Regions from separate parts of the Brachybacterium sacelli genome, predicted to be linked through region 1. Evidence: predicted binding sites of a transcription regulator. Region 1 holds the regulator's gene; each other region holds the start of a gene.
What was found. The regulator HrcA, encoded in region 1, represses chaperone genes, less so after heat shock. The targets are predictions, from matches to a motif close to TTNGCACTCGNNNNNNNCGAGTGCNAA.
Positions count from the first base shown of each region.

Region 2: the regulator HrcA is predicted to act here: its motif matches at 974-1,000, upstream of groL (chaperonin GroEL).
Region 3: the regulator HrcA is predicted to act here: its motif matches at 1,248-1,274, upstream of groES (co-chaperone GroES).

Region 1 is NZ_JAGIOD010000002.1:1,419,967-1,422,156, forward strand. Features, by position in the region: gene JOF43_RS20845 (DUF3097 domain-containing protein) at 1-509, opposite strand, end outside; gene hrcA (heat-inducible transcriptional repressor HrcA) at 657-1,667, shown strand; gene dnaJ (molecular chaperone DnaJ) at 1,777-2,190, shown strand, end outside.
Region 2 is NZ_JAGIOD010000001.1:521,633-523,822, reverse strand. Features, by position in the region: gene JOF43_RS02190 (TetR/AcrR family transcriptional regulator) at 167-913, opposite strand; gene groL (chaperonin GroEL) at 1,093-2,190, shown strand, end outside.
Region 3 is NZ_JAGIOD010000001.1:2,141,670-2,143,859, reverse strand. Features, by position in the region: gene groL (chaperonin GroEL) at 1-777, opposite strand, end outside; gene groES (co-chaperone GroES) at 791-1,087, opposite strand; gene JOF43_RS09600 (hypothetical protein) at 1,507-1,680, shown strand; gene JOF43_RS09595 (metallophosphoesterase family protein) at 1,690-2,190, opposite strand, start outside.

The DNA of each region.
Region 1 (2,190 bases):
TGGACCCGTTCGACGAGGTTGTCGGCGCCTTCGAGCTGCTCGACCACGATGCCCTCGAGGCGCAGGTCGTGACCCCACACCTTCTGGACCAGCTCGGCGTCGTGGGTGCCCTCGACCCAGATCCGGGAGGCGCGGGCGGTACGCGCCCTCGCCCCCTCGACGTAGACCGAGCCGCTCGCGGAGCGCTTGCGGACCGGGGCCTGCGCACGCGGCGCCGGGCGGGTGAGCAGGACGGGCTTCCCGTCGATCATGAAGCCCGGGCCGAGCGGGAAGGTGCGGCGCTTGCCGCGCCCGTCGTCGAGCTCGACGACCAGCTCGCCGGCGATCTTCTCCACGCGGGTGATCGCGCCGGTGAAGCCGGTCGAGGCCTCCTCGACGACAAGGTCCCGCTGGGCGGGCACCTCGCGGGCCGCGGGGCGGCGGCGATGATGGGTGGGCGGACCGGCGGACAGCACGTCGCGGCCGTACCGGTCGGGGAAGCGATCGGAGGGTGCAGGCACGCGCGACACCTTACCCGCGTGGCGAACACCTCCCCGCGAGCATCGCCGGAGGCGCGTAGGATTGGCACTCGGCACGTGCGGGTGCCAGCCGTCGCGATCGCGACGCTGGTCACGCCCGTCGGCCCCCGGACGACAGGTACGCACGGAACGCAGGAGGTGAGGGACACGGACGCCCGGAAGCTGCAGATCCTCGGTGCGATCGTCGAGGACTACGTCTCCACCCGTGAGCCCGTCGGCTCCAAGTCCCTGCTCGACCGCCATGAGCTGGGGGTCTCCGCCGCCACCGTGCGCAACGACATGTCGTCGCTCGAGGAGGAGGGGCTGATCCATCAGCCGCACACCTCGGCCGGTCGCATCCCCACCGACAAGGGCTATCGCGCCTTCGTCGACCACGTGGCGACCGTCAAGCCGCTCTCGGCCCCCGAGCGCCGCGCCATCGGCACCCTGCTGGAGGACTCCGGTGACGTCGAGGAGCTCCTCGGCCGCACCGTGCGCCTGATGGCCCAGCTCACCCAGCAGGTCGCGATGGTGCAGTACCCGGCCCGACGCCAGGCCCGGATCCGCCACGTCGAGCTGGTCAAGGTCGCCGACTCCCTGCTCCTGGTGGTGTTGATCACGGAAGCCGGGCGGGTCGACCAGCGCACCGTCCCGGTGTTCGCCGCTCAGCCGGCCGAGTACTACGTCGACCTGCGCGACCAGCTCAACCGGGCCATCTCCGGGCGGGAGGTCACCGACCTCACGGCGCCGGTGAACGATCTGCTCGAGACCATCCCGCCGGCGGACCGTGCCGCGGTTCAGGAGGTGGCCGACGCCCTCGTCTCCCTGGCGGCCACGCGGGCGGAGGACCGGATCATGCTGGCCGGGACCGCCAACATCGCCCGCTCCGCCGAGGACTTCGCACGGAACGTGGAGCCCCTGCTGGACGTGCTCGAGGAGCAGCTGGTGCTGATGCGCCTGTTCACCGAGATGCACGCCTCACCAGGCTCCGTCGAGGTGCGGATCGGCTCGGAGCTGCACGACCGGGCGCTGCACCAGGCCGCGCTCGTGGGCGCCGGATACGGTGCGGGCTCGCACCTGGCGATCCTCGGCCCCAGCCGCATGGACTATGCCGCCGGCATCTCGACCGTCCAGGCCATCGCCCGCTACGTGTCCCGCTACCTCGAATGACCTCCCGGCGCGTGCCCAGCCGCGTCCACCCGCCAGCCCTCGCCACCCCGTGCCCGATGCCGCCCGCCGCGGCCCGGCCACTCCGACTCCCCGGTAAGGAACCCTCACCGTGAACGACGACTACTACGAGCTCCTCGGCGTCTCCCGCGACGCCTCCACCGAGGAGATCAAGAAGGCGTACCGGAAGCTCGCCCGGACGCTGCACCCGGACGTGAACCCCGATCCGGAGGCCGCGGAGAAGTTCAAGAAGGTCTCCCAGGCCTACGAGACCCTCGCGAACGCCGACAAGCGCCGCCAGTACGACATGGGCGGCGGCCCGGGCATGGGCGGAGGCGGTTTCGGCGGCTTCGGCGGCGGTGCCGGCTTCGACGTCAACGACATCTTCGACATGTTCGCCGGGGCGGCGGGCATGCGCGGTGGCCGGGGCCAGGGTCCGGTGCCCCGCCAGCGCCGCGGGGGCGACGTGCTGCGCCGGGTCAAGATCGACCTGCGTGACGTCGTCTTCGGCACCGAGCAGGAGGTC
Region 2 (2,190 bases), on a different contig from region 1:
GCGTTCATGCTTTCTCGCGAGCGTGAGCTGGGTCGAGGTCAGTCTCAGTCAGAGAGGGCGACATCCCCCTATCCTTCTCTGCCTGGGCTATCGATGTCCACCAAAGACCGATGGAGATCAGTGCTAGCGGCTGTGCAGTGGCGTCGGCCAAGTGCACGCGTAGGTGTCACATGATCTGTGGTGCTTGGGTGGTGGCTCCGTGCGAGGTGACGTTAATGGGCGCTTTCTGGGCAAGGCCAGCGAGAAGCAGGTCTGCGCTGTAGGAGAACTGCGCCCCCCAGTGGCCCGACTCGGTTGAGAGTTCTGCCATCGCGGGATAGGTCTCCGCGTTGGCGCGGAGGTGCTCGTGAACGGCTCGCCGAGCCGGCGACTCATCGCCGTGTTGCCATGATGTTTCGGCGGCGACTGAGCCGATCACTAGGTTTGAGACAGCTGCGGCTGACGCCGTGAGTTCGTCTCCGGTGAACCCTGCTCGCGCCAGCGCGGCATAGACGAACTCTGAGCGCGCCAGAGCTTCGGGCCCCAGGAGTGGCCGGCTGCTGGCCAGCGCTCCTGACCAGGGATGGGCAAGCAGGGCTGCGCGAAGGTTATGCATGAATGCACGGACGTCCTCTATCCAGTCGTCAGCGGGCCGCGTCGGTAGCGGCAGCTCGGCAAACACTGCGTCGACGGCGAAGTCGAGAAGATCGTCGCGAGCCGACACATGCCAGTAGAGGGTCGTGGGGTGCACATCGAGCGCGGCCGCAATGGAGCGCAAATTCAGTCCAGCGGGGCCACCGTGGTCGAGTTGGGACACGACTTCGGCAGCGATGCGTTCGCGGGTGAGGCCGTGCTGACCTCGTCGTGGCGGGCGCTGGCGCAGCCACACTGCCCCAGGCACCGAGGGGCCGGTGGCTGCCTTTTTCGGACTCATAGTCCTACACGGTAGGTCTATGACTTGCGCACAGGCAACTTAGTCCTACACAGTAGGACTCTGGCACTCGTCGTCTGCGAGTGCCAGACCGGATGGGGTGAGAGCGGCCGCATCAGGCTGGTCGTCCGTCGCGGGCACCCCGTCCGGTCACATCCGCTGGAAGGAAAGGGTCTGTAGTCATGGCAAAGCTCATTGCGTTCGATGAGGAAGCACGGCGCGGTATGGAGCGAGGTATGAATCAGCTCGCCGACGCCGTCAAGGTCACGCTCGGCCCCAAGGGTCGCAATGTCGTGCTCGAGAAGTCCTGGGGCGCCCCCACCATCACCAACGATGGCGTGTCGATCGCCAAGGAGATCGAGCTCGAGGATCCTTACGAGCGGATCGGCGCGGAACTCGTCAAGGAAGTCGCCAAGAAGACGGACGACATCGCTGGCGACGGCACCACCACGGCGACAGTGCTCGCTCAAGCACTGGTGCGAGAGGGGCTGCGCAACGTCGTTGCGGGGTCGAATCCGATGGCGCTCAAGAAGGGTATCGAAAAGGCCGCTGTCGCGGTCAGTCGCAGACTGACCGCGACCGCGCAGCCCATCGAGAGCCGCGAACAGATCGCCGCGTCTGCGTCGATCTCGGCAGGTGATCGTGGGATCGGCGAGCTCATCGCCGAGGCGCTGGACAAGGTCGGCAAGGAAGGCGTGATCACGGTCGAGGAGTCCAACACCATGGGCCTCGAGCTGGAGCTCACCGAGGGCATGCGGTTCGACAAGGGCTACATCTCGCCCTACTTCGTCACCGACGCCGAGCGCCAGGAGACCGTGCTGGAGGACCCCTACATCCTCCTGCTGTCCTCCAAGGTCTCCTCCGTCAAGGACCTGCTGCCGCTGCTGGAGAAGGTCATCCAGGCCGGCAAGCCGCTGGCGATCCTCGCCGAGGACGTCGACGGCGAGGCCCTCGCGGTCCTCGTCGTCAACAAGCTCAAGGGTTCCTTCAAGTCCGTGGCCGTCAAGGCACCCGGCTTCGGCGACCGCCGCAAGGCGATGCTGGAGGACATGGCGATCCTCACCGGTGGCCAGGTCATCGCTGAGGAGGTCGGCCTGAAGCTGGAGACCGCCGGTCTCGAGCACCTCGGCCAGGCGCGCAAGATCGTCGTGACCAAGGACGAGACCACCATCGTCGAGGGCACCGGTGACGCCGAGCGCATCGCCGGTCGCGTGTCGCAGATCCGTGCCGAGATCGAGAACTCCGACTCGGATTACGATCGCGAGAAGCTCCAGGAGCGT
Region 3 (2,190 bases), on a different contig from region 1:
CGTGGACAGGGCCTCGCCGTCGACGTCCTCAGCGATCACGAACAGCGGCTTGCTGCCCTCGACGACCTTCTCCAGCAGCGGCAGGATGTCCGCCACGGCCGAGATCTTGCCCTGGTGCAGGAGCACCTGGGCGTCCTCGAGCACGACCTCCTGGCGGTCCGCGTCGGTGACGAAGTGCGGGGAGATGTAGCCCTTGTCGAACTGCATGCCCTCGGTGAAGTCCAGCTCCATCGCCGTGGTGGAGGACTCCTCCACGGTGATGACGCCGTCCTTGCCGACCTTGTCGAACGCCTCGGCGAGCAGCTCGCCGATCTCACGGTCCTGGCTGGAGACGGCCGCGACGGACGCGATCTGCTCCTTGCCGTCGACCGGGTGGGCGATCTGCCCGAGCTTCTCGGACAGCGCCTCCACGGCCTGCTCGATGCCGCGCTTCAGGGCCGCCGGAGCGGCCCCGGAGGCGACGTTGCGCAGACCCTCGTGGACGATGGCCTGGGCGAGGACGGTGGCGGTGGTGGTGCCGTCGCCGGCCACGTCGTTGGTCTTGGTCGCGACCTCCTTCGTGAGCTGGGCGCCGAGGTCCTCGTAGGGATCCTCGAGCTCCACCTCACGGGCGATGGTCACGCCGTCGTTGGTGATCGTGGGGGCGCCCCACTTCTTGTCCAGCACGACGTTGCGGCCCTTGGGGCCCAGCGTGACCTTGACGGTGTTCGCGAGCTTGTCGACACCGCGCTCGAGGGCGCGACGCGCGTCCTCGTTGTAGATGATCTCCTTCGGCATAAGGCTCGTCCGCTCAGTTCTCGAGGATTGCGAGGATGTCGCGGGCGCCGAGAACGAGGTACTCCTCGTTGCCGTACTTCAGCTCGGTGCCGCCGTACTTGGAGAACACGACCTTGTCGCCGAGCTTGACGTCCATGGGGACGCGCTCGCCCTTGTCGTCGAAACGGCCGGCGCCGACGGCGACGACCTCGCCCTCCTGGGGCTTCTCCTTCGCGGTGTCCGGGATGACCAGGCCGGAGGCCGTGGTCTGCTCGGCCTCGAGCGGCTTGACGACGACGCGATCCTCGAGGGGCTTGATGGAGACCGGCATGCGGCTCACTCCTTCATGAAGAGATGACTCTGTATGAGTTCGGGGGTCCAGGGATCCCGATCCCGATCGTCGTCGCGGTGCCGACCGAGGAGGATCCCTCCGCAGCAGCTTCTGGCACTCTCGGCCATCGACTGCCAACGAGGACAACTCTAGGACCACGCTGGCACTCGTGCAAGGCGAGTGCTAAACCGCGGACGACCACCCGCCGGCCGGCGGCGGGGATCGCCCTGGGACCTTCGCCGCACCCGGCTTCTGCGCCCCAGGTCACACCCTTATTGTGAACCCGGCAACCAGAAACGAGCGACGTGCTGACACACGATCCGCGCGAGGGTAGAACGGCTGGTGTCGAACGTGCCGGAGCACCTGCGATCCAGGGCCCGCGCCTCCATCCCGCACCGAGCCGAAGGGGACAGACCGCCATGACCATCCTCCGCACCCTCGACTCCGCCCTGGGCCGCCTCGCGCACCGCTTGCAGGGCCAGGAGATCGAGCGCGAGAACGCGGTCGGCCGTTCCCGCCTCGGCGCCGACTACACCGCCATCATGAAGTCCCGCCAGAGCCAGGGCATCAGCCCCCTCGGCTTCGGCCGCTGAGCCCGCGGTTCAGCGTCCCGCAGCCTCCACGATCGCGGCGACCTGCTCCGGCCCGAAGTCGTAGACCGGGTCCCCCGGGTCACCGTCGGGATCCCCGGCATGGGGGAGCACCGAGGTGATCACCCAGGGAGCCCCCTCGCCGAGCTCCACCACGGAGACGCCGGAGAGCGCGCGGGCCTGCTCCCGCTCCCCCGCGGTGACCGGATCGACGACGTTCGTGACGCCCGGGACGACGTGGACCGGGATCCCGGCGATCTGGCCGGTCATCTCGTGGTGGTAGTGGCCGGACAGCACGAGGCGCACGTCGGAGCCCTCGAGCACCGCAGCGAGCTCCTCGAGGGCGTCCAGGTCGAGGGCCCGCAGCAGCGGAGTGGCCGCGACCAGCGGCGGGTGGTGCACAGCCAGGACGGTGCCTGCCGCGGCCGGTTCGGACAGGACCTCACGCAGCCAGGTCAGCTGCTCGGGATCGAGATGCCCGTACCCGGCACCGGGGACGCTCGAGTCGAGCAC